DNA from 4 places in the Sphingobacterium anhuiense genome. Region 4 is predicted to be linked to each of the others. Evidence: riboswitches for the same ligand, from Rfam matches in the RefSeq annotation. Region 4 holds a riboswitch; each other region holds the start of a gene.
The links. A riboswitch is a leader RNA that binds a small molecule or an ion and turns the genes downstream of it on or off. The one in region 4 is predicted to bind S-adenosylmethionine.
Positions count from the first base shown of each region.

Region 1 (7,650 bases), on a different contig from region 4:
CTCGTAGTTACTCCTTTTTTGACTTTATTTTGGTCTCGACAATGTTCGAGCAATTAATGATTTCTTTGGTATTTCGTGAGTCGAGGTATTTAAGATAATCTTTTATTTAATTATTGATCCTTAAATAGACATCGATTATTTAAGGATCTTTTGAGAATTGATGCAATATATTTTATGAATAAATATTTGTTACAGGCATTGGATAGTTATCCATATTACCTAGAAAATACGTTAGAATCTTTGTCATACGCCTTGTCTTATGACGATTCAAATACGATGGCACTATGTCTGATGGGGAGACTTCATGCGGAACAGTTGTTTGATTTTGAACAAGCAAAGAAATATTTTCAAGAAGCGTTAGTACATAATTTATATGCTTTGGAAATTTATCAACCTTATATACAAATCTTGATTGATACCAATGCATATGAAGAGGCAGAAAAAACAATTGAGTTTGCTTTAACAATACCCGGAGTTTCATCTTCGTTATTTCTATTAAAAAGGGTACTTATATTGGAAAAACTTAAAAAATTTAAAAAAGCCTTAAAAGTATTAAATTTGGTTAGATTGGAAAATTTAGATAGTGAGATGTTGTCCACGATCAAAGACGTTGAAGATCGAATAAAAGGAAAACGGAAAATAGCACGTAAAAACAAAAAATAACTAAATGATAGTTTATTCTTTCTAATTGAGGATAAACTCAATAGATTGTTTATGAAATGAATAAAACGTATATCCTTCCCTTGAATTAAAGAAGGGTATACGTTTAAATATTATGATGCAGCAACGTCAAATAAACGCCTCATTTTCTTTTTCAATCAATTTATGTAAACTAATTAAATAAAAAAATCTAATGCATTAAAGAGTTGAATATGGTAGAAGGCAACGGGATTGATGCCTAAATGTCAACTACGGTATCAATTTCTCTCGTACTTTGGTACCTCTGTGGTCTGTGCCGTAAAATATGAGATATTCAACTTGCGTCCCTAAACCTGAAGTTCCCTCTTTTTGTTTGATGAAAATACGATGGAGATTAAATTTGTGACCATTTAATGTGGTTTCCACATAAGGCTTTCCTGCTTTATCCATCTTGAGATATAAGGGTTGATTTTTGTAAGACACAATCTCAAACTCAACTATATTATTTCCTAGTTCTTTTGTTATAATACCGTAGGCAAATTTTTGTTGAATACCAGTTAAAGGTTTAATTTCTCCTCCTTTATCATATAAAATCCGATAGTTATTGATAGGATTCTTGTTATTGAAATGCTGTTTATCACTCATATTTGCTTCATAGACATAGGTGTTATGACCTTCGCTATGTTGTATATAAAAAAGAGTGTTTGATTTGAATGGTGGGGTGGGATAGCCCTCTTGTGCAAAGGTATAGATTGATACAAAAAACAGAAAGTATAAAAGACAAGTGAAAGTTTTCATGATATACACTTTTTTGATTAGGGTAAATTTAAACTTTCTATATTAAAGTATTAAATAGAAACTATTATCTTTTTACAAAAAAAGATCCTGAAGTGATTTAACTTCAGGATCTTTTATATTTATAATTCTAGAAATCTAAACTTATTCAGCTCGCAAGATTTTAGCAGCTTCAACCATAGCTTCTAAGGCAGCTTTAGTTTCTGGCCAAGCACGTGTTTTTAAACCACAGTCAGGATTTACCCAAAGTTGCTCAGCTGGAACTACAGCTTTTGCTTTACGTAATAATTCAACCATCTCTTCTGTACTCGGTACACGAGGAGAGTGAATGTCATAAACACCTGGTCCAATATCGTTTGGATATTTAAAATCTGCAGCAAATGCATCTAATAATTCCATTTGCGAACGTGAAGTCTCGATAGTAATTACATCAGCATCCATTGCAGCAATATCTTCAATGATATCGTTGAACTCAGAGTAACACATATGGGTGTGAATCTGTGTATCATCATCTACATTCGAAGATGAAACTCGGAATGAACGTACAGCCCAATCTAAATATTGTTGGTGATCAGCTTTACGTAATGGCAGACCTTCACGAATTGCAGGTTCATCGATTTGGATAATTTTAATACCTGCTTTTTCTAAAGCTTGTACTTCATCTAAAATCGCTAATGCAATTTGGTAAGTTGTTGTAGAGCGTGGTTGATCGTTACGTACGAATGACCATTGTAAGATCGTAACCGGCCCCGTTAACATTCCTTTTACTGGACGGTTTGTCAGGGTTTGAGCGTATGAAGACCAACGTACGGTCATATCAGCAGGACGGTAAACATCACCATAAATAACTGGAGGTTTTACACAACGTGAACCATATGACTGAACCCAACCGTTTTTAGTGAAGGCATAACCTGCTAATTGCTCTCCGAAGTACTCAACCATGTCATTACGTTCGAATTCACCATGAACTAATACATCGATATCCAATTGCTCTTGAAGACGGATTGTTCTTTCTGTCTCTTCTGCGATTTCTTTGTCGTATTGTTCTTGAGAAATTGCGCCTTTTTTCAAATCAGCTCTCCATTTACGAACATCTTTAGTTTGTGGGAATGAACCAATTGTCGTTGTTGGAAATGCTGGAAGATTAAATTTCGCTTGTTGTGCTTCTTTACGAGCTAAGAAAGTAGATGTACGTTTAGCATCATCATCAGTGATATTCGCTGTACGTTCTTTAACTTCAGGCTTGTGGATTAAAGAAGATGTACGACGGTCTTCCGCAGCAGCCTTATTGGCCTCGAAACGCTCAGCGGTTTTTGCATCGACTTCGCCTTCAGCTAAGATCGCTAAATCTTTTACCTCTGCTAATTTTTGCTTAGCAAATGCCAACCAATTTTTAACTTCTTTAGGCAATGACTCTTCATTATCTTCATTGTCTAAATCGAAAGGTACATGTAATAATGAACTCGAAGGTCCTACTAATACACGGTCTTTGCCTAAAGCATCAACAGCTTTTTTGATTTGTGCTAAAGATTTTACGTAATCATTTTTCCAAATGTTGCGACCTTCAACTACACCCAAGGAAAGTGTTAATGAAGCCGGAACTTTGGCTAATATAGTGTCGAGTTGGTTTTCACCTCTTACTAAATCAACATGAACTGCGTAAACTGGTAAGTTTAGAGCTGTTTCTTCGTTGTCACGTAAAGCCTCGAAATAAGTCGTTACAATAATTTTGATGTCTTGAGCAGTAGCAGCTAATTTAGTGAATACACGAGTGTATAGCGCACGTGTTGCATCATCAATATCTAAAGCTAAAAATGGCTCATCAATTTGTACATATTTTGCACCAGCGGTAGCCAATTTAGTTAAGATTTCTTCATATACTGGAACCAACTTATCGATTAAATCGATACGGTTGAAACCAGATTCTTTTTCTTTACCTAATAATAAGTATGAGATCGGGCCAATTAACACAGGCTTAGTTTCGATACCTAAAGATTTTGCTTCATTATATTCATTTAAGAATTTCTCTGAAGTCAATTTGAATTCTTGATTTTTCACGAATTCAGGTACGATGTAATGGTAGTTGGTATCAAACCATTTTGTCATTTCCATTGCGGTTACGTCAACGCCATCTTGTTGGAAACCACGCGCCATTGCAAAGTAAAGGTCCAAATTGTATCCTTTATCTTCGTTATTTAAAAGTGATTGGTATTGTGCAGGGATTGCACCTACAGTTAATGTCAAGTCTAAAACTTGGTCATAAAATGAAAAATCATTGGAAGGAATCAAATCGATGCCAGCATCTTTTTGAGTTTTCCAGTTGCCTTCACGGATTTTCAGTCCAGCCTGCAATAATTCTTGCGCGCTGATTTTTTTAGCCCAATATGCTTCATTGGCCTTTTTCAACTCGCGGAAGGCACCTACACGTGGGTAACCTAAGTTGTTCGTTAGTAACATAAATATAAAATTATTTTATTTGTTCAACCTTAACGAAGCAAGAAATTAGACGGATTTTTTTTTATTTGAAATAAAAAACGATCAAAAATTCTTGAATCTATTTACTAAATTTTTTGATTGCTTTTAGAGAGGAGGGCACAAGATATATTTTGTGTCTAGCTTATCATTCCCACTTTTTGATGGGGTAGAATGTAGCACCTTGTCAATCGACAGGTTGCTAAGGCTTCATTGGGTCTATTCCCTCTGCCTTTCTCTATAAGCGCTGTAAATATCGGAATTAGTTTTATAAAAACAAATATTTTGTAACTTTTATATAAAAATGACAATAAACTAAGGTTTAAAATTGGAAATTAGCAGACAAACCAATTTGTTTTCCATTGTAAAACGGTGTTGCCATCGTTAGGTAACTTGTTTTTTTTGATTGTAAGTGTTTATCAAATAATGGTAATAGCCAGTATGCAATTTTTGTTCCCATAATACCAATACCAGCTCCCATGGCGACGTCAGAAAACCAATGTTTATGATTATACATTCTCAGGTAACCTGTTCCCGCCGCAATTGTATAGCCTGCAATACCATACCAAATGGATTGATCTTTATATTCTTGCCATAGAATTTCTGCACCAGTAAAAGGTACAGCAGTATGTCCTGAAGGAAAAGATTCTTGATCTGCGCGATCAGGTCTCCAAGTAGGTGTCGTTTTTTTTATGGTATATACTGCTGATAAGGTGATTGCATGGGCAATCGAACTTACCACTAAGCGTTGTTTTAAATTGTGCTTACTTGGTATTCCGAGTAAGTCAAGCCCAAAGACAGCGGCAGAAGGAATGAAAACACTAACATTATCAAGTTTAAAAGTTTTGGACGGATCATTATTAATTGAATTGTTTATTTGTTGATCCTTATGTTTGAGGTATGGGTTATTTAATGAGATTACTCCGTAAGTCATTAAAGCCGCAGGAACTATTAATTGCTTATAATTTATTAGCTTAGCATTGGTTTCAAAATCTTGATTATCATTTTGTAAAGTATCTTTTTGCGCATAAAGCGATGTAGAAGAGCAAAAGATTGAAAGGATTAAAAAAAATGGAATTGATAGTTTCATTGTTGCAAGATAAACAAAAAGAGATGTTTTTAACATCTCTTTATTATTCTAGTAATTGTGTATTAGCTAACCAATAATTTATAGCCTTTTCCATGTACATTGACAATTTCAACTTTGGGATCATCTCGTAGGTATTTTCTCAATTTGCTTAAGAAAACGTCCATACTCCGGCCTGTAAAGTAATTGTCATCATGCCAAATTTTTAAAAGGGCTTCTTCTCGAGTCAGTACATCATTCTTTTTTAGACAAAGTAGACGTAATAATTCCGCTTCTTTCGTTGATAGTTTTTGTTGCACACCTTTATGCGCAATTTGTTGACTTGTATAATCGAAGAAGTACTCTCCAATCTCAAATTTATCGCTTACAACCTGATCATCTTTCTCTCTTACAACACGCTTAAGCAATGCATTTATGCGAAGGAGTAATTCTTCCACTCGAAATGGTTTTGTGATATAATCATCGCCACCAAGTTCAAATGCTTCTGTTTTATCTTCCATCATACCTTTTGCAGTAGCAAATATGATGGGGGTTGTTGTATTTATTTTCCTGATTTCTCGGCCTACTGTAAAGCCATCTTTCTTGGGCATCATGACGTCTAAAATGCAAAGATCATAACTGCTCTTGCGAAATTGATTGACAGCTTCTTCACCATCTGTACATAAGGTGACATCAAATTTCCCTTTAAGCTCTAAATAATCTTTTAATAAATCTCCTAAGTTTGGATCGTCTTCTGCTAATAATATCTTCTGCATATTCTTATGGTTTTGTTCGAATATTGATGATAATATACGAAATTAATATCGTTTTAAATTTAATTTTTTATGGGTAATAGGATGTCAAACTGCGTTCCCTTATCTTTATCGCTTTTTACTTGAATTTTACCATTCATTCTTTTAATAATATCATAAACATATGATAGTCCCAATCCAAAACCTTTTACGTTGTGGACATTTCCTGTAGGAATGCGATAAAATTGATCAAATATTTTTAATAGATGATCTTTTGCCATTCCAATCCCATTATCAATAATTGTAATTTGAATACTTTCTTTTGTATTTTTCGTTTTCACAATTATGTGTGGATTATCTTTACTGTATTTTATAGCATTATCTACCAAGTTGAAAAATACATTTGACAAATGAAGTTCATCTCCTACTACAATATCATTTTGTGCATCAAAGTGATGTTCAAATTTGCCACCTACTTTTTGTATTTGAAGTTGCATACTGTCTAGTACTGCTGAAAGCAGATCATTAATGTGAATAGGTGTTTTTTCTAACTTTAATGTTTCTTTTTCCAGACGGGCAATATCTAATACTCGTTCGATATGGTTACCTAATCTCACATTTTCATCATATATAATATTTGCAAGACGCTTTACTCTACGCTCATCAGATATGATCTCTGGATCTCGCAAGGATTCACTGGCTATCATAATTGTAGCAACAGGTGTTTTAAATTCGTGCGTCATATTGTTGATAAAATCAGTTTTCATCTCTGAAACTTTTTTCTGTTTGAATATGATTAATAGGGTATATGCAAAACAGCCAATTAATAGGAAAAGCAAAGCTATTGTAGGGAGCAATAGATAACTCATATTATCAACAATGATAGTACTTTTTCTAGGAAAATAAACGCTTAATCTTCCTGGAGGAGAACCAATATCTCCTTTAAATAGAGCTGTTGAATAACGAGTTATTTTATTTGGCTTAATAATATTATCGATGGTTTGTACACTGAAAACAATATTACTGCTATCGCGAACTTCAATATTAAAAGGATAATTGATATCTCTTTCTGCAAGTTCCTCTTTTAATAAGTTTTGAATGAGATTGATATTTAAGCGCTCTCTAAATGGGCGTTTAGAGAGCTCCATTCCAATAGCAACATCTTCAATAAGACCGCTTCTTTTCCCGCCGATAGCTGCGATAGTATCAAATACATTTTTACCAGTTCCAATCAAATTCTGACCGCTCATATTTTCCAACTTATTTTCAAGATCTAATATTTTCTTAGCAATCTGTTTATTGAATCTTGGAGGTAAAGTCGCAATTTTATACTCAATTGCTTGCTTTAAGATAGGATCTATTGTTGGTATAACGAATCTTGCACTATCATCTTTTGCATTTTCTTTTGGTAGAAATTTCGTTGCTCCAATTTCTACATATTCTTTTATGACATGATCAGGACTGTTGTATTTGATGACGTCAATGCTTAATACATTTTCTTTACTTTTTCTATTGATGTAAGTCTCATAAAATGAATTTTCAATAGATACAACACTAGGAAATGTTTCTTTTAGTTGATCTTCAGCTTCTTTAAATTTTTCTTTTATGGCATATTGATCAGCTCTTAAGTTTTCCAGATCTCTTTGCATTTTCAATTGTTCAGCAAGATGCCTTTGCTTCTCCTGCTCAAATTGATATTTTTTGATATTGGTTTGCTGTTGCACTTTTGCAAAATCAATTACCTCCCGACGTTCTATTTTACCTGCGACTGCCGTTAAGGAAGCATTGACCGATTCGTCAAACAATTGTGATTTTTGACGATAGGATTCTCTGATAAAATAAAATTGCATAGCTGCCACTCCCAGTAATGCTAGGGTCATCAAGCTAATAATTAAAACTATGCTACTTTTCTTCATTTGTTACAAA
Region 1 is NZ_JBHUPE010000002.1:52,307-59,956, reverse strand. Features, by position in the region: gene ACFS6I_RS03480 (hypothetical protein) at 175-663, shown strand; gene ACFS6I_RS03475 (DUF4833 domain-containing protein) at 910-1,437, opposite strand; gene metE (5-methyltetrahydropteroyltriglutamate--homocysteine S-methyltransferase) at 1,579-3,891, opposite strand; SAM riboswitch class I at 4,049-4,153, opposite strand; gene ACFS6I_RS03465 (phosphatase PAP2 family protein) at 4,229-4,996, opposite strand; gene ACFS6I_RS03460 (response regulator transcription factor) at 5,059-5,748, opposite strand; gene ACFS6I_RS03455 (sensor histidine kinase) at 5,808-7,604, opposite strand.
Region 1: it holds a riboswitch for S-adenosylmethionine, as region 4 does, so the genes downstream of both, metE (5-methyltetrahydropteroyltriglutamate--homocysteine S-methyltransferase) here and metF (methylenetetrahydrofolate reductase [NAD(P)H]) in region 4, are expected to answer to the same signal.

Region 2 (7,650 bases), on a different contig from region 4:
AATATTATTTCTCAAAAAAATTAAGAGAGATTGATGAGCTCAATAAAGCAGGTGCTCGCGTGATTAATTTAGGCATCGGAAGCCCCGACTTACCTCCCCACCCTGAAGTTATTCAGACCTTGACGACAGAAGCGGCTAAAACCAATGTACATGGCTATCAGAACTATAAAGGTTCACCTGTTTTGAGGCAAGCAATTGCAGATTGGTATCAACGTTATTATCAGGCAACATTCAATCCAAATACAGAAATTTTACCTTTAATAGGCTCTAAGGAAGGTATTGTTCACATTTGCATGACTTACTTACAAGAAGGTGATGAGGTTTTAATACCAAATCCGGGATATCCAGCATATGCGGCAGCAGTACGGCTAAGTGGAGCCACGGCAATTACCTATGATTTATCTGAAGAAACAGATTGGTTACCTGATCTTAAAAAGCTTTCTGAAAACGATTTATCAAAAGTAAAATTAATGTGGATCAACTACCCTCATATGCCAACTGGTTCGAGTGCAAACGAAGGATTTTATCTTGAGTTGATTGCTTTTGCAAAGGCAAACCATATTTTAATCTGCCACGACAATCCTTATAGTTTTATCTTGACAGACAGCCCTAAAAGCATTATGTCTATTGAAGGTGCAAAGGATGTTGCCTTGGAACTTAATTCATTAAGCAAATCCTCCAATATGGCCGGATGGCGAATCGGTATGTTAGTGGGCGCAGAGGCACGGATCAATGAAGTATTACGTTTTAAAAGCAACATGGATTCGGGAATGTTCTTACCAGCTCAATTAGCAGCGGCCAAGGCATTGCAGTTGGATCAAACATGGTATCAAGATTTAAATGCAATCTATCACGAAAGAAGACAGTTGGTTTTCGAAATCATGAACCTGTTGGGCTGTACATATAAAAAGAATCAGGTCGGTTTATTTGTGTGGGCCAAAATTCCAGATAATTACGAATCAGGCTACACGTTAAGTGATGAGGTGTTAGATCTATCACGTGTCTTTATTACTCCCGGAGGTATATTCGGAAGTGCTGGAAACACCTATATTAGAATAAGTTTATGTGCCTCAGTTGAAGTATTAAAAGAAGCAATTGCTAGAATAGAACAAGCAAAACAAACGAATTAAGATTGAAATAACATGATGAATATAGCCATTATTGGCGTCGGTTTAATTGGTGGCTCCGTCGCCATGAAACTAAAAGAAAAAAAATTCTGTGATCAGGTTTTTGGTGTTGACAAAAGTGATGCTAATCTAACAAAAGCATTGCAAATAGGCTTCATTGATCAAAAGGCAACATTAGAGGAAGCTTTAGAAAAATGTAAAGTGATCATTCTCACAGCTCCAGTTGATGCGATAATCACATTAGCGCCCCAATTATTGGATCTCGTAAAAGATCAAGTCATCATTGACATGGGCTCAACCAAACTTAATATTTTACAGTTAATTTCGGAACACCCTAATCGTGGCCGCTATGTTGCCGCCCATCCAATGGCTGGTACCGAATATTCAGGCCCCGAAGCAGCATTACCAAATTTGTTTAAAGATAAAATGATGGTTTACGTTGAGGCATTTAAATCTGATGAAGATGCATTCGAATTAACAGATTCCATTACCGAACAACTGGAAATGCGTACGTCATTTATGACTGCAGAGGAGCATGATACACACACAGCCTATGTTTCCCATATTTCTCACCTGACTTCTTTTGCTCTAGCGCTAACTGTTTTAGAGAAAGAGAAATCGCAGGGTCGAATATTTGAATTGGCAGGATCTGGTTTTGAATCAACGGTACGCTTAGCAAAAAGCTCACCGGATATGTGGACACCTATTTTCAAACAGAACAGAGTTAATGTACTAGAAGTGTTAGAGGAAAACATCAAGCAGCTGCAGGCTTTAAAAGATGCCATCCAAGATGAAAATTACACTCAATTACACAAATTGATTAAAAAATCAAATAAAATTAAACGTATTATTAAATAAAACCCACTTGCTCCAACTGGCAAAGGCGAATTATTGTTTCATACAAAGTAATTAGAAGAAAGCATAGGAACTCGCAAGGTTCCTATTTCTTTTTTATAATAAAAGATCACAGGATCATCGCTCTGCTGTTGCCTGTTTAACACCGTATGCTTCAGTTATATTGCTTTCATTACTGATATGGATTTCATCCACGACGTATAAACATATCGGAATAAATAAATGCTGCCCCATCAACTACCAATACTTACATTATAGTGAGAGCTTACGATCAATTACGAGTAGAATTAGAAGTATTTTCTAAGAAATAGCATAAAATATTTTGGTTTGTAAAAAGCAAGGCATATATTTGCAACGTAGTTCAAATAGAAATACATCTAATCAACACCTCTTAATCAGGTCTTGATTTATAAAGAAGTGGCGAGAGACTGGCTCAATGACCCACTGGCAACCTTCAAAATACGTTTGAAAAGGTGCCAATTCCTGTCCAAAGTAATATTGCTTTGGAGGATATAAATGAAACGACAAATGATAATAACATTACAACAAAACAAGAAGGTAAATTCTAGCACCAACGTAACAGATACAAATATTCCATCAAAACAGATGCGAATGCTTTTGCACATGTTTACGTTTTCTTGTTAATCAATCTTTTTTAAAATTTATTGATTTCAAGTACATATCCATGTGCATAATCTCACCCCTATTTTTTATTAACGAATCTTCAACTAATTAATTATAACTACAATGTCTACAAATAAAAATTTAAAATTCGAAACACTTCAAGTGCATGCTGGTCAAGTTGCCGATCCAACAACTGGAGCGCGTGCAGTACCTATATACCAAACCAGTTCATACGTATTTGAAAATGCAGAACATGGAGCAAACTTATTTGCATTAAAACAATTTGGGAACATCTATACACGTCTGATGAATCCAACAACAGATGTATTTGAGAAACGTATTGCTGCATTGGAAGGTGGTATCGCCGCTGTAGCAGTCGCTTCTGGACAGGCGGCACAATTCATAGCATTAAATAATATCGTAGAAGCTGGTGAAAATTTTGTTTCCAGCAGTAATGTATACGGTGGTACATATAATCAATTTAAAGTAGCATTTAAAAGAATTGGTATTGAAGTACGTTTTACTAAAGAAACAACCGCCGAGGAGTTTGAATCACTAATCGATGAAAACACAAAAGCTTTATACTTAGAAACAATTGGAAACCCAAGTTACGATATTCCAGATTTTGATAAGATAGCAGCTGTCGCTAGAAAACATGACTTACCACTTATCGTAGACAATACTTTTGGAGCTGGTGGATATCTATTTAAACCTCTTGAACACGGCGCTTCCGTAGTTGTAGAGTCTGCAACAAAATGGATTGGTGGTCACGGTACAAGTATTGGTGGTGTCATTGTAGATGGTGGTACTTACAACTGGGGAAATGGTAAATTCAAACAGTTTTCTGAACCTTCAGAAGGATACCATGGATTAGTTTTTTCAGATGTTTTTGGCGTTAATGGCCCATTTGGAAACATTCAATTTGCAATCCGCGCACGTGTTGAAGGACTACGTGATTTTGGACCAGCTATTTCACCCTTCAATTCATTCCAATTGATCCAGGGCTTAGAAACATTATCGCTTCGTGTTCAGCGTCATGTAGACAACACATTAGAAATTGCGAAATGGTTAGAAGCCCATCCGCAAGTGGAAAAAGTGAATTATCCAGGGTTAAAAAGCTCTCCTAGCTTTGCAAATGCGCAAAAATATTTAAAAAATGGATATGGTGCTGTTCTCTCATTCCAAATAAAAGGTGACGTGACAAAAGCCGATGCTTTTATCGATAGCTTAGAGCTAATAAGTCATCTCGCAAATGTGGGTGATACGAAGTCATTGATCATACACCCTGCGGCGACTACACATCAACAACTGAGCGAAGAAGCTCAAAAAGCTGCAGGTGTATTTGTAGGATTATTACGTCTATCTGTCGGCATCGAACATATTGACGATATCAAAGCAGATTTACAGCAGGCGTTCGATAAAATTAAATAATTTCAGATAGCACTATTATATAAAAGCGTAAAAAAAACTATGAGTAAGAAATTAACGATTGGAATGTTTGGATTCGGGGTTGTAGGACAAGGATTGTACGACATTATCAAGACTAAAAACTTAAATTTAGAAATTAAAAAATTTGTCATCAAGAACGCTGACAAAAAAAGATCATTACCTGCTGAATTATTCACAACAGATGCTGAGGCTATTCTTGGTGACTCTGAAATCAATACCGTAGTAGAATTGATCGATGATGCTGATGCGGCTTACGCACTGACTGTTCGTGCATTAAAATCTGGAAAAAACGTTGTTTCTGCGAATAAGAAAATGATTGCCACGCATTTAGAAGAATTAGCGGCAATACAACAAGAATACGGAACAAGTCTACTATATGAAGGTGCAGTATGCGGAAGTATTCCAATTATCCGCAATTTAGAAGAGTATTATGACAATGAATTATTACATGCCGTGACCGGTATTTTTAATGGCTCCTCTAATTTTATATTGTCTAAAGTCTTCAACGAAAATCAACCTTATGCAGATGCGTTAAAAGAAGCGCAGGACCTAGGTTTTGCTGAAACTGATCCTACATTAGATGTCGGTGGTTTTGACCCTAAATACAAATTAACGATCGTCGCTGCTCATGCTTATGGTATCAATGTCAATCCTGACGATGTTTTCAATATCGGTATTGATAAATTAGGAGCACAGGATATTCGCTTTGCAAAAGAGAAAAATTTCAAGATCAAATTGATCCCTACTGCCCGAGAAATAGATCAAAATAAAGTGGTTCTTTATGTTATTCCTAAGTTTATCAGTTCGGAAAACATTTTATTCAATGTTGAAAATGAAAATAACGGCGTCCTAGTAAAAGCAGCATTTGCAGATGAACAATTTTTCTACGGTAAAGGTGCTGGAGGTCATCCTACCGGATCGGCAGTATTATCTGATATTACAGCGCTACGCTATGACTACAGATATGAGTACAAGAAGCATTTAAATACAAATGCATTATCATACAGTACCGATCATGAAATCAAGGTGTACTTGAGATATGAAGATGACAGCCTAGTTGAAAAATTAGGTTTCACAAAAATTATTGAAAGATATTATGCTCCTGATTTTAAGTACGTTATTGGAACAATAAATTTGAAGAAAATCACAGATCTTAAATCTGAAATAAACAAAACAGGAAATTTTATAGCTGAAATTGCCTAAATTAATAAAAAGTACCGAATACCAACCAACCCTAACACTTGCTAATCACAAGTGAAAAACGTTGGATCTACTTGTAGATTCAACGTTTTTTATTTATCATCATCCCAATTCACTTCTATAAACCCCGTGCTGCGTCTACTACAAATCATGACTTATATTTAACAATTTAGATCTTTAATTAATGGCATTACTTACCACATAATTAGGCTCAAAAACCATTTAAACTGCTATTTTTTGTTAAAAAATAGCATATTTAGAACTATAATAAATATGTGGCAGAAAATTTGCTTAATATCGTTAATATCACTATATTGTGATGTTACTAAAAATATTATAAATTATGGCTAAGTGGTTAACAATTCTACTGATAATGGTAGGCAACTTGGTTTTTGCAGATACCAATACAATTAATGCACAAGAACACTCGAATTCAAGTTATATAATTCTTGCGGTTGTTGCCTTGTTGGCAATAATCTACATTCTATATAGAAGACAAAAAAGAAAATTTAACGATTAAGGGCATAAAGGGAAGTGAAACTTCCCTTTATGCCTTAGTGTTTCCACATCGAATATCATCCTCCCGCCAATCATAGGTCATTCTAACAGACCTTCATCACGAAAACTATAATAGCCATTGTCTGTAAAAATAATGTGATCATTGACCTTAATATCCATTATCCTAGAAGCCTCCGCAATCTTTTTTGTCAGAATTTTATCCGCCTGACTTGCTTCACGCGAACCTGATGGATGATTATGAATTAATATCATAGAATGAGCTTTACAATTAAGGGCATTTCGTAGAATAATGCGAACATCAACTGGAGTAAAATCATTGCCTCCACGACCTATTAATTGTTTATCCAGCACTTTACAGGCTGTATTTAAATACAAAACCCAAAATTCTTCATGAGGAAGATCTTGTAACTGGTACCGAAAATATTCATAGACCCGAAGACTACTGTTTAACAAAGGTTTTTCAATATATTCTGATTCCTTTCGTCTACGTCCCAGTTCAAGTGCAGCGACAATCGTAATCGCTTTAGCTTCTCCTATACCTTTAAACTCACAAAGCCGCAATACCTCCATTTTGGAAAGACTATCCAGATTGTTTTGAACACTGGATAAAATACGTCTGCACAATTCAACTGCAGTTTCTTGCCTTGAGCCCGAGCCAATAAGAATAGCAAGCAACTCTGCATCAGACAGTGAACGACGACCTTGCTCCAATAATTTCTCTCTAGGACGATCTGCCTCCGCCCAATCTCGAATGACCAGTTTGCTCATATCACAATAATAAGGTGTAAAATAGGTTTATATAATCTACTAATTTAATCATAAATTTAAAAACTTAAAATAATTAGTATCAATTATTTAAATAAATTTTAGCATTTCAAAGCAGACATGAGCGTGCTTTCTTTTTTTCAAATCGTTTTGAAATCTTATATTTGTAATTGAACATTTATTTTAATAAAATGAGTAAAGCGATTATTAAAACAGAAAAGGGCGACATGACTGTACAATTTTATACAGCAGATGCTCCAAATACCGTTGCAAATTTCATCAAATTAGCTAAAGAAGGATATTACGATGGATTAAGTTTCCACCGTGTGTTGCCTGACTTTGTTATTCAAGGTGGATGTCCAAATTCACGTGAAGGTGCTTCTGGTATGCCTGGAACAGGTGGCCCAGGTTACAAAATCGACTGTGAGTTAACCGGTGAAAACCAATACCATGATAGAGGCGTATTATCAATGGCACATGCAGGCCGTAACACTGGCGGATCTCAATTTTTTATCTGCCACAGCCGTAACAACACTGCTCATTTGGATAGAAATCATACTTGTTTTGGAAAAGTTATTGAAAACGTTGATATCGTAGATGATATCCGTCAAGGTGACCGTATTTTAAGTATTGAAGTTATCGAAGACTAGTTCTAAACAAGAAAAAGTGTATTATGAATTTAAGAGCATTAGTTTCTGTAACAGGAAAACCAGGATTGTTCAAATTAGTTGGACAAAATAAAGGCGGATTTATTTTAGAGACTCTAGACAGCGCTAAAATTAAATCGGTAGTAAGTTTATCTTCTACGAAAATGGCAACATTAGAAGACATTACAATTTATGGCGAAGAAGAGGAAATTCGCTTATTGAATGTTTTTGAAACAATCAAAGAAAAAGGATTAACTGTAGATCCTAAAGCAGATGGTCAAGCATTACGTGATGCTTTCCGCGAAATTGCACCAGGGCACGATGAATCTCGCGTCTATTCGTCAGATATTAAAAAAATCTTTACATGGTACAATATCATTAAAGATTTACCTTTATTTGAAGAAGAAGCACCAGCTCCTTTAGTATAATTTAGGTTAAAAAAAAGAGAGGGTCTTAACATATGT
Region 2 is NZ_JBHUPE010000004.1:633,969-641,618, reverse strand. Features, by position in the region: gene ACFS6I_RS08345 (pyridoxal phosphate-dependent aminotransferase) at 1-1,130, shown strand, start outside; gene ACFS6I_RS08340 (prephenate dehydrogenase) at 1,143-1,985, shown strand; SAM riboswitch class I at 2,387-2,501, shown strand; gene ACFS6I_RS08335 (O-acetylhomoserine aminocarboxypropyltransferase/cysteine synthase family protein) at 2,730-4,037, shown strand; gene ACFS6I_RS08330 (homoserine dehydrogenase) at 4,077-5,258, shown strand; gene radC (RadC family protein) at 5,853-6,542, opposite strand; gene ACFS6I_RS08320 (peptidylprolyl isomerase) at 6,731-7,189, shown strand; gene ACFS6I_RS08315 (DUF5606 family protein) at 7,213-7,614, shown strand.
Region 2: it holds a riboswitch for S-adenosylmethionine, as region 4 does, so the genes downstream of both, ACFS6I_RS08335 (O-acetylhomoserine aminocarboxypropyltransferase/cysteine synthase family protein) here and metF (methylenetetrahydrofolate reductase [NAD(P)H]) in region 4, are expected to answer to the same signal.

Region 3 (7,650 bases), on a different contig from region 4:
TTACACAGAGTTATTTAAGCAAAATAAATCAGCTTGGAAAATCAGTAAAGAAGATTTCCTAAAATTCCCGAAAGACTCTTTGGGATATCATATAGGTATATTCTATCAAGAGAAAGGTTTTGATGTTATCCCAAAACTAGAGAATCACGATGTGTTTCATGTCATCACAGAGTGCGGCACAGAAATACAGGACGAAGTTGCTATGCAGTATCTATTACTTGGCAATGGAAAGATAAGTTTATACCAATTTGCCATGATTGGAATAGGGACCTGTATATATCCCGAATATCTAAAAACGTACTTCAGAGCATTAGCAAAAGGAAATTCTATGCAAAAATTCTATGATCTGGATTTTAAGGCATTATTGAAAATTCCTTTAGCTGAAATCAAAAACAGCTTATCTTTTAATTTAAAAACACACCTTAACCATCATAATTTAACAGCATTATAAATTTAAAATCATGGAAACAAATAAAACACCCCTCTTAGAACGTATTGGTTCATCTATTTTCGCCAAACTTAGTACCATTGTTGTACTGGTTCTATTACTGCTAATCCCATTATTCTGGGTGAAGGATCTTATTGAAGAAAGAAAAAATAGACAGTCAGAAGTAAGCAGTGAAATTGCATTTAAATGGGCTGGTCAACAGGTGATATCAGGCCCTATTATTGCCATCCCCTATCAGGTTGTAAAAGAAATTGTAACTACGGATAAGAACATCATCTCCACTAAGAATACCTACATAACACAATACGTTTACCTAATGCCAAAATCATTGGACATTAATAGTGTGATTTCACCAGAATCGCTTAAAAGAGGTATTTATAAAAGCGTCGTCTACAATGCCCAACTTGATTTAAAAGGTTCCTTTGATGCGATCGATTTTAACAAAATAGACTTGAGCGGTCAGGAACTAGAATGGAAAAATGCCAAAATACTGATTGGTTTAAGTGATCTTAAAGGGCTTGGAGCATCTCCAAGTTTGGTTTTCAATCAAACGAAAATTGACTTCGAACCTAATATGTCTGCTCTAAATCCTTTTGAGAATAACATGATTGCAGCCATCGATCTTTCTCAAACAAAAACAACCTTAGGTAATTTTCAGATTAAATTTAATGTAAGAGGTTCGCAATCCATTAACTTCCTTCCATTGGCAAAACAGACTAAGATCCATACCCAGGGAAATTGGGCTAATCCAAGTTTTAACGGTGCCGTTTTAGCCGATGACCGAAATATAACAGGGAACAATTTTGAGGCAACCTGGAATATTCCAAGTTTCAACCGTAAATTTTCGCAACAATGGGTTGGTGAAGCAGAGAAACTGTATGAAATTAAAAACAATTATGAAATCAGTAATGCCGTCAGTGAAGGATATAGCAGTACTGTCGAACCTACCACTACCACTGAGAGCAGTATAGCGACAGAAAAAGATATGATTCAAATCAACTTCTTAGAGGAAGTCAATAATTATCAAAAAACTACCCGTGTAGCCAAATATGGAATTTTGATTATTATTCTAACATTTGCAGCACTGTTTTTCACAGAAATTATAAAAAAACAACGCATACATCTTATACAGTATATGCTGATTGGTTTTGCTATGGTACTCTTTTACTCCCTGCTTCTTTCCATTAGTGAGCATCTGGGTTTCAACCTCGCTTACCTACTAGCCGCATTAGCTACTATTATTCTTATCGCTTCATTCATTAAGTCCATTACCAATGATAGCAGATCAGCACTTATCTTTTCTGGAATACTTTCCATTTTCTATAGTTTCATATTTATCTTAATGCAATTACGTGATTATTCACTCATAGTGGGTACAATAGGTATATTTATCATATTGGCAATTTTAATGCGCGTATCCACAAAAATCAACTGGTATCAATACGATAAACGATGAGATTGGCAAAAGAAGGTATCAAGATATATTTAACATATATCTTGATACTCCTTAAAAGAAAAGCAATATAATGAAATGGATTATTGTCTCTATTTCCATCTATAGCAGTCGGATAAGCCTAATTGCTCATTTGCTGTCTATAACATGTGCATAGCGAGGCCATAGAAAGGGGCATCGTTGTGCACATGTAGCATGGAAGTATACTCCACCTTGTGTGATTCTAGGCTCATCCTAGTGTCGTCCTTGTGCGCTTGCAGGCTATTTGTTGTGTATCGCTAGGGTGATTGTATAGTCAGTGTTGTATGCTTATAGATTCGTGCTTATTTTAATATTTTCTGGAGTTAGGCTAAAAAATTTGGTTGTCTTATCCTATTTCAAAAAATAGACAAAATAAAGAATACTTTTTATACGCATCCTCCATATACAGAATCTGAGAATTTATCATGCAGCATATCGTAGAAACCGACATAGATGTGGACCTGATCTTCTTTAATAGAAAATTGCGCATGTTCCCACAACATTTTTCCATCCGTAGAGATTGCTGCTCCTTCATTCCAAGCGCAGGACTTTTCAATTACATAAGCGAGCACAACGACTGCAGCAGGATAACCCTTACAGACATCCTTATTCCATTCGACATACAACTTATTGTCCCTACGTTCCACATTAATAAGGAGTGGCGGGACCATATCACCTCGAAATACCAACACTTTCTCCGGATTAACATAGGGCACATTTTCGGTGTCATAATCAATTGCATTGTGGAATAAATAAGATTGGGCCGATTGAAAAGTTCCGATACGACTGCCTTTGGGGGCAACGTTTTTATAGCCAAATGCGATCGGTGCTTTAAGGTGTCTCAGAAATTGGGATACTACCTTCATACGCATCCGGTTAATAAGCGTCAATTCGCTAGGAGCTCTTTTCACAACTTTCGGAAGAGAGCGAATAATAGCCTGACCGTTTAATTCATAACCTACAATGCTTCCGACTTTACCCGAAAAGGGTCCATTTATCCCACCTTTTAAAATTGCCATAATGGTTTATTTATTTGAAAATTGGCTACAACAAAATATGCGTTTATATAAGTAACTATCTCGCAATTATAACTAAGTAAAAGAGAGGTTGTATTACCGCGGTTTAAACTCTAAAATACTTCTATAAACTCTTAAATATCATTTATACATTAATATAAGTTATTAACCGACGGAAGTTTTACTACGGTATATTTCACCTTCAGCTTCACTCCATATTCAAGGTAAAGCATTTCCACTACATGCCCGTATATCAAATGAAAAACTACAACACATTAAACTTTGATCCGAAGGACCTCACAAATGCACTTGATTAATATCAAAGGCATTGTAATTAAAAAAGACACATTTATTCAGGTGGCCTATGCTACATTTCATTGAGCTACTCAGTCCATTGACGACATATAAAAAGGTAATTCGACGCTTTCTTTCACTAAACGGCCTTCATCAAGTATATCCATAACGATTATACCTTTGTAATACGGTTTATTGTATCTTTCATCCGATACTTTTTGGATACTGGTAAATTTACCCCTCGTTTGAAAACGCTTCCAGTTTTGATCAAGGGATCCATAGGATTCCTCCAACATAAACAGTCCGGTATATTCCCAATATTTAACACTGTATAATGGGTTAGTGTCATCAAAGTCAATCTCCTTGCCTACCAATTTGGAAATATCGCTTTCCAGCTTCAAACTTATAAATTGACCAGAATTGGAGTGAGCAACATATGTATAATAGTTGTACTGGTCCGATCTGTCTGGATTAACAGTTGATTTAGTAGAAGATGAATACATAGAGAAAAAATTAAAAGCTGGTTTCACTGTCATTACATCAAGGATCAATGCTTCGCACGGTGCATATTTAATGGTGTGCAGATCTACTTTACCAGTCAATACTCGTTCTTGCTCATTGTTTTTATAAACTTTTCCACTAAAAGAAAAAGATAATCGACCGCCTGCTTTTTCATATTTAAAATCCGCGATTTGAAAAGATTTCTCTGGCTGAAGATGTGGAGCAAAATAGTTACCATCAGCTGAAGAATTTTGTTTGAAATACTGAACCTTGGCTAATGCTCCATTAGAAAGTAAAGTTAATTTCAATTGTGAATAAGTACCATCAGACTCCTTTACGCTCGTAATAAGATTGATCTGTCCACAATTGTCCAAATTATAGTCGTACTTCACTTTTCCTCTGACAGGATGATTATTGTCAGAAAACACGATACTCATGTTTGATAGGGGATTAATTTCTTCTGATTTCTTGCAACTAACAATAAGCAGTGGGCAAAAAAATAGCAATAAAAGCAGATATTTCTTCATTAAATCAATATTAGTTTCATTAAAATATTAAAACATTTATGTATAATGTATTTTACAATTTAAAAATAACCAAAAATTAATTCAATATCAAATTTAATTTTCCTAATGAAGAGATAATATATTAATAACACTGTAACTTACTAAAGGTTTATCCACCCCTTTTGATGGCTGGATCGTCAAGCATGCTTTTATGTCTCGTTCAGCCAATTCAGTTTTGATAAAAATAATATTGGCAGTAAATTTGAAATTACCTTGAAACGGCGAATAATAAAATGAAACAAAACAAATATGATGATCCTAGCTTCTTTGAAAGCTATGGAAAGATGCAACGTTCTATAGATGGTTTAAATGCTGCTGGAGAATGGCATGTTTTACAGAAAATGTTACCTGATTTCCAGAATAAGAAAGTGCTTGATCTAGGTTGCGGATATGGATGGCACTGCATTTATGCTAAGCAAAAAGGGGCTAAAAATGTAATTGGAATTGACTTATCTCAAAAAATGATTGATAAAGCAAAAGAGCTTTCCAAAAACCTTGAAATTGAATATAAAAAAATGGCCATCGAGGATATTAATTTTGACCATGAAGAATTTGATGTCGTTATTAGTTCACTTGCATTCCATTACCTAAAAGATTTGAGAAGTGTTTTTCTGAAAATAAATCAAATTCTTAAAAAAGGAGGAAGTTTTGTCTTTTCAATGGAACATCCCGCTTTTACTTCAAGAGCTGAACAAGATTGGTTTAAGGATGAAAATGGAAATCGTCTGCATTGGCCGATTGACAATTATCAGGAAGAAGGCCAAAGAAAAACTAAATTTCTTGGACACGAAGTAACTAAATACCATCGAAATCTAGAAACTATCATCAATACGGTTATTAAATCTAATTTTGATATTCAAGAAATATCGGAACCCAAACCTTCAGAGGAAGTTTTAAAAATTTATCCGGAAATGCAAGACGAGATGAGAAGGCCAATATTTATTATAATTTCCGCTATAAAGAAATAATAATCTGATCGACATCATTCATAAAATTCTCATCATGAATTAATTATTTTAAAATAAATTTTGAAACAAAATAAAATCTACTAACTTTGTAGAGTATTCAGAATTGCACGTTGCAATACCAACCGAGTTACATAACCGCGGTGGTAAATTAATATGGGTTTCGACCAAAAATATCTGGATACAGTTTATGGTTTAATCCTTTAAATTTTTAAATTGTATGTCAACACCAAATCTTTATCAACATTTACTGGAAAAATTCAGTTATTATTCAATCAACGAACTGATACAGCTCAACAATGATACGGTATCGGAAAAAGGTTGGGGTTCTTCCAAATCTACATTCCGCACTGCGCTCATAAGCACTTTTTCTAAAAGAGGGCTAGATCTTTCCAACATCATTTCTAGAGAAGATGGTTTTACTTCCGTAAAGTATGTCGCAGTAAGATTAGAGGAAAATACGCTTATCCCGATTCTCCAATAAGAGCAAAGACAGCTTTAAAATTGCGTATTCACTCAGCGCTAAAAAGGTTAAATAGCCCTTCCTTTTTGAGCACTGAGTGAAGCTTTTTTTATCCAGCTAATTATGTATAACTTTCAGTTACTAATATCAATGCTATGCCGCTTTATGCTTTTTTTTTAATGCGTTAAAATAGTATTTCATAATTTCACCAATTTCCTTCAATAGCTTAACACAAAGTGATATCGCATCATTCTGAACAATTCCTTCACCTTGTTTTCTTTCTCTAATACTTTATTTAATATGTTAAATGATCGTAGATTTTGTATCTTGCCTGTTCATATTCGTATTCTTTATGAAAAAAAAATCTTTAATAACGCTTTCCATTTTATTATGCGCTTCGGCATCAATAGCTCAGGAAAACAAAGAAACCAAAATGGTTCTTAATATGGAAAACACCGCAAAAGCACCATTAGATCCGCAGACACTTTGGAAATTAGGCCGTGTTTCTGGAGAAGGAATTTCAACAGATGGAAAAACTTTAGTATATGGTGTCTCTAATTATGCTATAGAAACAAACAGTTCGGAAAAAAACCTTTACACATTATCATTAGAAACAGGTAACACAGCTCCTCTAACAAGTGAAAAGGGCGGTGAGTCTGTCGTACAGATTACAGAAAATGGCGATATCATTTACTTGTTCAAAGGGCAACTTTGGAAAAAGAATAGATATAAAGGTGAAGCTATACAACTGACACATAGCGAAACTGATCTAGAAAATGTAAAGCTATCTCCAAATGGTCAATATATTTTATTTAGCAAAGCAGTTTTAATCAAAAAATATCACAGTACCGACAAATATCCTGATTTACCAAAATCTGACGCTTATGTTTTTGACAACCTTGACTACCGTCATTGGGACACGTTCAATAATGGAAAATTCAATCATCCATTTGTAGCCAGCTATAACAACGGTAAGATTGGCGAAGCAATTGATTTATTGCAGGATGAGCCTTTCTATAGTCCTCAAATGCCATTTGGCGGTTCTGAAGATTTTGAATGGACACCAGATAGTAAAGCTGTGCTATATGTCAGTAAAAAAAGGTTTGGAACAGAGTATGCCGTGAGTACAAATACGGATATCTACCGCTATGATCTTACTTCTAAGCAAACAACAAATCTGACTGAGGGTATGAATGGCTATGATACCAACCCGACTTACAGTCCAGATGGAACTAAGTTAACTTGGCTAAGTATGAAAAAAGATGGTTACGAAGCCGATAAAAATGATATCATTATTTTCGATAAAGCCTCATCTCAGCGTTTAAATCTAACTGCACATTGGGACGGCACAGTAAACTCTTTCATTTGGAGCAAGGACAATCGCAAGATTTATTTTGTAGCACCATCCAAAGGTACCGTACAACTTTTCGAACTGACTGTTCCTACTAATTTAAAAAACAAATCTTTAGCATCGATTAAACAAATCTCTGAAGGAAATTTTGATATCACAGGAATTGTGGGACAGGTAGCCAATCAGTTGATCGTAACATCAACAAAATTCACAAGAGCTACAGAGATTTACAAATATGACTTAACGAATAAAACGTTAACGGCATTGACGACTGTCAATGATAAAATGTATGCTCATATCAGTGATAATAAAATTGAATCCAGAATTACAAAAGCTTCTGATGGCCAAGATCTTTTTTCTTGGGTAATTTATCCGCCAGATTTTGATCCAACAAAAAAATACCCAACGATTTTATATTGCGAAGGTGGCCCTCAGTCTGCACTGACCCAGTTTTACTCATTCCGTTGGAATCTACAGCTTATCGCTTCTCAAGGTTATATTGTGATCGCTCCAAATCGTCGCGGGATGCCTGGCTGGGGAGTGAAATGGAATGAAGCAATATCCAAAGATTG
Region 3 is NZ_JBHUPE010000020.1:221,199-228,848, forward strand. Features, by position in the region: gene ACFS6I_RS24180 (Coq4 family protein) at 1-451, shown strand, start outside; gene creD (cell envelope integrity protein CreD) at 462-1,904, shown strand; gene ACFS6I_RS24190 (DUF6266 family protein) at 2,309-2,941, opposite strand; gene ACFS6I_RS24195 (hypothetical protein) at 3,325-4,170, opposite strand; gene ACFS6I_RS24200 (class I SAM-dependent methyltransferase) at 4,533-5,267, shown strand; SAM-I-IV-variant riboswitch at 5,356-5,449, shown strand; gene ACFS6I_RS24205 (hypothetical protein) at 5,485-5,748, shown strand; gene ACFS6I_RS24210 (S9 family peptidase) at 6,080-7,650, shown strand, end outside.
Region 3: it holds a riboswitch for S-adenosylmethionine, as region 4 does, so the genes downstream of both, ACFS6I_RS24205 (hypothetical protein) here and metF (methylenetetrahydrofolate reductase [NAD(P)H]) in region 4, are expected to answer to the same signal.

Region 4 (7,650 bases):
AGACTCTCAACTTGTGTGTTTCTTCTCACGTTATTTTCTACTTCAAAATATTTGATGGTAATGGAACCCTTTTGTGATTCATCTAAGACCTTTGCTTCTGGAACCTTTTGTGACGCACCATTGTAGGCTTTATTAATCATGTGGTCATATCCCATTTCCTGCCACCATATTTGTCCTTCCGTAGTAAGATTAGTAGCAATATGTTCATTAAGTAACTGTTGGATATGATCAGGTACTGTCTCAAATAGGTAATTATTGAAATGAATAATATTTGGAAGACTTCTATAGTTCACATCCAGCGAGCCATTCTCAACAAGTTCTTGTAATTCCTGCTCGTTTGAAATATGAAAGGCATCTGCTACTTGTTTTTCAGCCTGTTCCAATAGTATTCGCCAATCTCCATTTCTCCAACGGTAGATACTTTGTTTAACATCACCAACGATTAAATGCTCGGATAGTTCCCCCGATGCATTCCCAAGGGCATTAATCAATAAAGGACTGTAATTTTTCCACTGAATGCGGGATGTATCCTGAAACTCATCGAATAAGAAATACTGATAGCGATTCCCAATCTTTTCCCAAATAAAAGTAGGATCTCCATGTTGATCTAGCCCAAGCTTATTCAATTGGATCTGCGCATCGGAAATTAATTGTGCATTATTTTCCTTTCGCCATTGCGCTAACAAATCACTCATTTCTTTTAAAAGACGGAGGTAGTAGAAATTCTTTTGGAATGCCTCATATGTGATATAAGTGCTTAATTTATCCTGTAATATTTTGAAATTTTTTAAGATAGGTAAAAGTGCCTGCTGTAGTCCGTAATTAACTTCTTTTTTGCCATCTAAAAATGCATCTTCCTTATCTAGGAGCTCTACATATTTACCAATGATCTCCTGTAGTTTAGAAGTACTTTGTTTGAATACGTTGTTCTTTGAATTAGAAAGCGAGTAAATCGGATTTCTACTTTTTCCTTTTAAGTCAGCAGAATCCATATTTAATGCCTTAAAAGTATTTGCAAAACTTTTTATTTCCTCATGAACTGCTTCTAGAAATATTTTTGTAAAGTTTTCAATTTCTTTATTTAAAGTATTGAATACTTTATCCGAATCTTGCGATAGGAGGTGTTTGTCAAACTCTTTAAAGTTTTCAGAAAATATCTCATTCGCCAGATTGGTTAATTCACGACGATAGTTCCAGTTTTCATTATTTAAAATTTTCTTTTCCGCATATTCAATAATCCATTCCAATAAATCAGGGCGTTGATCTAGAAGTTGATTTAACATGACAGTAAGGTCCTGCCGCACCTTACTTGTATTCATTTCAATCTTGTAAGCAGCATCTAAATTGAGTTCGTAAGTAAAGCTTCTAATCACTTTTTGCGAAAAACCATCAATGGTACTGATAGTAAAATGGCTATAATCATGTAAGATTTTACGATAAACACGATGTGCTTTTTCTTGAATTGAAGTCGTACTCCAATATGGAAATTGGGTCAACAATAAACGTCTATAATCATCGATTTTTCGGCTTTGGTCACCTTGTGCTAATCCTTTTAGAACAGATAAAATCCTTTCCTTCATCTCAGCGGTCGCTTTGTTAGTAAAAGTGACGGCCAATATTTCACGATAACTGTTTTCTTTTGAAAGTAATAAAGTCAGGTAATGGACAGTTAAGCTGAATGTTTTGCCTGAACCAGCTGAGGCTTTTAATATTTTTAATGGCGCTATCGATGACATGAATTCAATTTGATTTGGAAGGATGAAAATACGCTTATTAATTTGAATAGACAAAATTGCTAATGTGTACGGAACCTTTAGAAATAAGGCAAAATTACAAATTAATTCCCTATATAAATTTGTATCATCCAGATGGCATCTATGATTTGTTTCGTTGTAAGACTAAGACGGTGTGCATGAAATAATTTGGCCATAATGGTATATAATGACGCTTATTTGTCATCATTCTTATTCTGTGGAAGTTGACTTCTATTTTTAGTTTTTAACTTCCAATAATCCTTTGTATCTTTGCGTCCCCTCTTGCATGTAGCACGGGGGATATGTTGAATACATAAATAACACAAAAACATGGCAACTAAAATCAGATTGCAAAGACATGGTAAAAAAGGACGTCCTTTTTACCACCTAGTAGTAGCAGATGCACGTGCTCCACGTGATGGTAAATTCATCGAACGTATTGGTTCTTATAACCCAAACACAAATCCAGCGACTATCGTTTTGGATTTTGACAAAGCTTTGGATTGGATGAATAATGGTGCACAACCTACTGACACAGCTCGTACTATCCTTTCGGATAAAGGTGTTTTATACAAAAAACACTTATTAGGCGGTGTTAAAAAAGGTGCATTTGATGAAGCTGCTGCTGAAGCTAAATTTGTAGCTTGGACTGAAGCTAATGATGCAAGAACTGCTGGTAAAAAAGACGGTTTAGCAACTACTAAAGCTGAAGCTAAGAAAATTGCATTAGCTGCTGAAGCTAAGAAAAAAGAAGAAAAAGCTGCTGCTATTGCCGCTAAAAATGCGCCAGTTGTAGAAGAAACTCCTGCTGAAGAAACTGAAGCTCCTGCTGCAGAAGAAACTGAAGGTTAATTTTTCTTTCATACAGTATCAAGAAAGCCGGTTCAATTTTGATCCGGCTTTTTTTTAAGAATGTAGTTGCTATACCTACGAAGTACTGTATTTATATATTTATATTTTTAAATTTGCACTTTCAAATTAGAACATGACCATAGAAGAAAGTTTTTACATCGGTTATATTAGCAAAACACGTGGATTAAAAGGTGAGCTTCAGCTTTTTTTTGAATTTGAAGATTATCAAGATTTAGACTTTGATGTTTTATTTGCTGAAGTGAATAAAAAATTAGTGCCTTACTTTGTCGACAATATCAAATACCAATCAAATAGTACAGCCTATTTAAATTTAGAAGATGTCGATCATATTGATAAAGCACAACCTTTAGTGCGTAAGAAAATATACCTTCCAAATGATAAAATGCCAGAGCGTGATCCTGATGATTTTAGGTATACGGATTTAATTGGATACTTGGTGATTGATGAAGTTCATGGAGAATTAGGAGAGATTAAACATGTACAGGAAATGCCTCAGCAATTTATAGCAACAGTAGACTTTAATGGAAAAGAATTGATGTTCCCATTAAATGACGATCTTATGCTAGGAATTGATTCAGAGGATAAAGTTTTAGAGGTTGATTTACCAGATGGTTTGGTTGAGCTATATAAGGAGATTTAAAGTCTTCACGATATACAGATTAATAAAAAGGAGTTACTGTAGTTATATGCAGTAACTCCTTTTTTATTTAAAGAAATCCATTTTAATAAACGTTTTATTGGGGCATTATTTTAGGCATGACCTTAATATTATTTTGATTATAAATTTCTATTGCCGATATTAGCCGATGCTTATAGAGAAAGGCCGAGGGAATAGACCCAATGAAGCCTTAGCAACCTGTTATTTTATAAGGTGCTACATTCTACCCCAACTCAGAGCTGGGAAAGATAAGTTGAAACAAGTCCACTTGTGCATTTCGATGTAAGCCAACCAAAATCACTTTAAAAAATATTAATGAAAATCGTTGATCATATCAGTAATGCCAAAGGAAAAACTTTGTTTTCTTTTGAACTGTTGCCACCAGCTAAGGGGCAAGGTATCCAAAGTATTTTTAAAACAATGGATGCACTTATGGAATTCAAGCCTCCCTTTATCGATGTGACTTATCATAGAGAAGACTACATGTATAAGAAGCACGAGAGCGGTTTATTAGAACGTGTGGCTTATCGTAAACGTCCAGGGACTGTTGCAATTTGTGCCGCTATTATGAATAAGTATAAAGTGGATGCTGTACCTCATCTTATCTGTGGTGGTTTCACAAAAGAGGAAACCGAAAATGCTTTGATAGATTTGAACTTCTTGGGTATTGACAATGTGCTCGTATTGAGAGGTGATGCAAGAAAAGGCGATCCTGATTTCATACCAACAGAAGGTGGTCATGCATTTGCAACAGATCTTTTACAGCAGGTTGCCGATATGAACCAAGGACAGTACTTACATGAGGATATTGCGATTTCAGAAAAGACCAACTTTTGTATTGGCGTTGCAGGATATCCTGAAAAACATTTCGAAGCGCCAAATTTTAATACCGATTTTAAATGGTTAAAAAAGAAGGTTGAGATGGGGGCTGAGTTTATTGTTACACAAATGTTCTTTAATGTTGAAAAATATAAAGAGTTTGTCAATAAGTGCAGGGAAAATGATATTCATATTCCAATTATACCAGGTTTAAAACCATTGACAACAAAAAAACAACTGATTACGCTTCCGAAAATTTTTCACTTGGATATTCCAGAGGAATTGAGTGAAGCAGTATCCGGATGTAAAAATAATGCAGACGTGAGACAAGTCGGAGAAGAGTGGTTGGTACAACAATGTAAAGAATTAATTGACTTTGGTGCGCCAGTTTTACATTTTTATACCATGAGTAATCCTGGACCAACTAAAAGTATTGTAGAAAAGTTATTCTAAGACTTATATCGTATAAAAAGGCCTGCTATCCCATTATAGCAGGCTTTTTTATGCGTTTCAATTTTTGTTAAAAAAAGTTAATCACCCTCAAATGAAATCTCTTTTTATTATATTTAATTGAAAATTAATTTGATTTATCAAATAATCAATTAAACCTGAATCATTCATGGATTATAAGAAATTAAACAACGTGTTAGGTTGGCTATGTGCCATCATAGCAACATCCGTTTTCATTATCACAGCAGAGCGAACAACAAGCTGGTGGGATACTGGTGAATTTATTGCATCAGCATATAAACTTCAGATTGTTCATCAGCCTGGAGCACCTTTGTTTCTAATGTTGCAGAATATATTTTCAAATTTTGCTTTAGGAAATTTAGCTCAGATTGCATTTTGGATGAATGTGGGTTCTGCTATATGCAGTGGTTTGACAGTTATGTTTTTGTTTTGGACCATAACAGCATTAGCAAGAAAAATTATCCAATCTGATCATCAATCCAATGATAAAAATCACCTAATTAAAATAATGGGATCAGGCATGGTGGGAGCTTTAGCTTACAGTTTTTCCGATACATTCTGGTATTCAGCAGTAGAATCTGAAGTTTATGCGATGTCATCCTTATGTACAGCAGTCGTATTCTGGGCAATTCTAAAATGGGAAGCACGTGCTAATAAACCGCATGCAGATCGTTGGCTTATTGTCATCGCCTATATTATTGGACTTTCAATAGGAGTTCATTTATTGAATCTATTAGTTATTCCAGCGATAGCGCTTATTATTTATTTTAAGAAAACTGAGCGTACAACGTTTTGGGGAATTAGTAAAGCATTGTTTATTGGACTAGGAATATTGGCCATTATTCTGTGGGGAATAATCCAGTACCTTATTAAATTTGCTGCCAAGTTTGATTTGTTCTTTGTCAATACACTTGGATTAGGATTTGGATCGGGCATATTCGTTTTTGTCATAATGATCTTATCGGCATTAATTTATGGCATATATTACTCCATAAGAAAAGGAAAAGTTATTTTGAATACAGCGATTTTGGCAACCTGTTTTATTTTATTAGGATATAGCTCTTTCACTATGGTATTGCTAAGGGCTAATGCTAACCCTTCCTTAAATAATAATGATCCTGAAAACGTATTTTCTTTCTTGGGTTATTTAAGTAGAGAACAGTATGAATCTGAGCCACTCATAAAAGGGCAATATTTTGATGCAAATCCGATAGGTATCAATGAACGTATTGATTATAGAAAAGACAACCACCAGTATACACCAATAAAAAGAGCCGCAAGTTATCAATTTGATAGAGAAACCATTTTCCCAAGGATTTACAGTCAAAAACCCTATCATCAATATTTTTATAAAGGTTATTTAGGTATTGAAGAAGGAAGAAAAGCAAATTTTGCTGACAACTTGAAATTCTTCTTTAACTATCAAGTGGGGCATATGTATGCACGTTATTTCCTGTGGAACTTTGTTGGAAAGCAAAATGATCAGCAGGGACACGGTTCTTTAACAGAAGGAAATTGGTTATCGGGGATTAAGGCTATCGACAATTTACATATAGGTGGACAATCTAAATTATCGGATGAAATGATCCATAATCCATCTCGGAATACCTATTTTTTCCTTCCGCTAATAATTGGATTCGCAGGTGCGCTATGGCATTTTAAACGTAACAAGAAAGATGCTGCTGTTGTTAGTCTTTTATTTATGTTTACAGGATTGGCCATCGTTATCTATTTAAATCAATCTCCTTTGCAACCACGTGAACGTGATTATGCTTATGCAGGATCATTTTATGCTTTCGCAATCTGGATTGGATTAGGTGTATTTGCTATTTCTGAATTTTTTAAAAAATATATTAATGAAAGAAATGCAAATCTGCTTGCTACATCATTATGTCTCATAGCTGGCCCATTGATTCTTATTAGTCAAAATTGGGATGATCATAATCGATCGGAGAAATCGTTAGCTCGGGATATGGCGAAAAATTATTTAGAAACCTGCGCTCCCAATGCGATCCTGTTTACTTACGGTGATCATGATACTTTTCCGCTATGGTATTTACAAGAAGTAGAAGGTGTTCGGCGGGATGTTAGAATAGTGGTGATCAGTTATTTGACTTCTGACTGGTATTTCCGCCAGGTGAAAAATGGTACCTATCAGGCCGCAGGATTGCCGATCACGATACCGAATGAAAAGGTGGCAAAAGGCCTTCGAGAATCTTTGCCTTACCATGATCTGAATTTAGCAGGATCTACAGATATAAACTTGTTGTTGGATTTTTTATTATCAGATAGTAATGATAACAAACTTCAAATGAGAGACGGACAATATGAAAATTTTCTGCCAACAAAAAGCTTGAAGCTTGCCGTGAATAAGGAAGATGTCATTAGAAATAAAGTCGTACCTCAAGAATGGGAAAGTGAGATCCCAAAACAAATGGAGTGGACTTTTGGTAATGATTACGTCACTCGCGCAGATCTAGGCTTGATGTCTGTTCTTGTGAATAATAATTGGAAAAGACCAATTTATTTTTCAGGAATGGTACCCGCTGAAAGTTTGATGGGATTGGATAAATACATGGTTAATGAAGGGTTTGCCAAACGGTTGATGCCTATAGAAGCAAAGCTTGAAAAAGGGGAGTCTCTAATTAATGTCGATAAATTATATAAAAATATTGTTGATAAATACGCTTGGGGAAACATACATCAAGCAACTTATCTTGATACGGATTCCTTCCGTTTTGCAGGTATGTATGCAGAAGAGATTTTCGGGAAAGCAGCGCGAACCCTATTGGCAAAAGGGGAGACCGAAAAAGCGAGACAAGTGGCAGTAAAAGCATTTAATGAATTACCCCAAAGACTATATAGTATGTCTGATGTGACGAGTTATGGGGATGTTATTGATACGCTTTATAAAACTGGAGAAATAAAATTTGCAAACCAGCTGGTTGATCGTAATATGAAATTTTTAACAGAGCATATGGATTATTATCAACAACTAGCTATTGACAAACCTGAAAACGGGTTGGAAGTTCAAAATATAAGGATGGCTCTTGACTCGGTCGATCTATATGAACG
Region 4 is NZ_JBHUPE010000011.1:164,625-172,274, reverse strand. Features, by position in the region: gene ACFS6I_RS20720 (UvrD-helicase domain-containing protein) at 1-1,736, opposite strand, end outside; gene ACFS6I_RS20715 (30S ribosomal protein S16) at 2,085-2,606, shown strand; gene rimM (ribosome maturation factor RimM) at 2,740-3,267, shown strand; SAM riboswitch class I at 3,435-3,540, shown strand; gene metF (methylenetetrahydrofolate reductase [NAD(P)H]) at 3,601-4,557, shown strand; gene ACFS6I_RS20700 (glycosyltransferase family 117 protein) at 4,724-7,650, shown strand, end outside.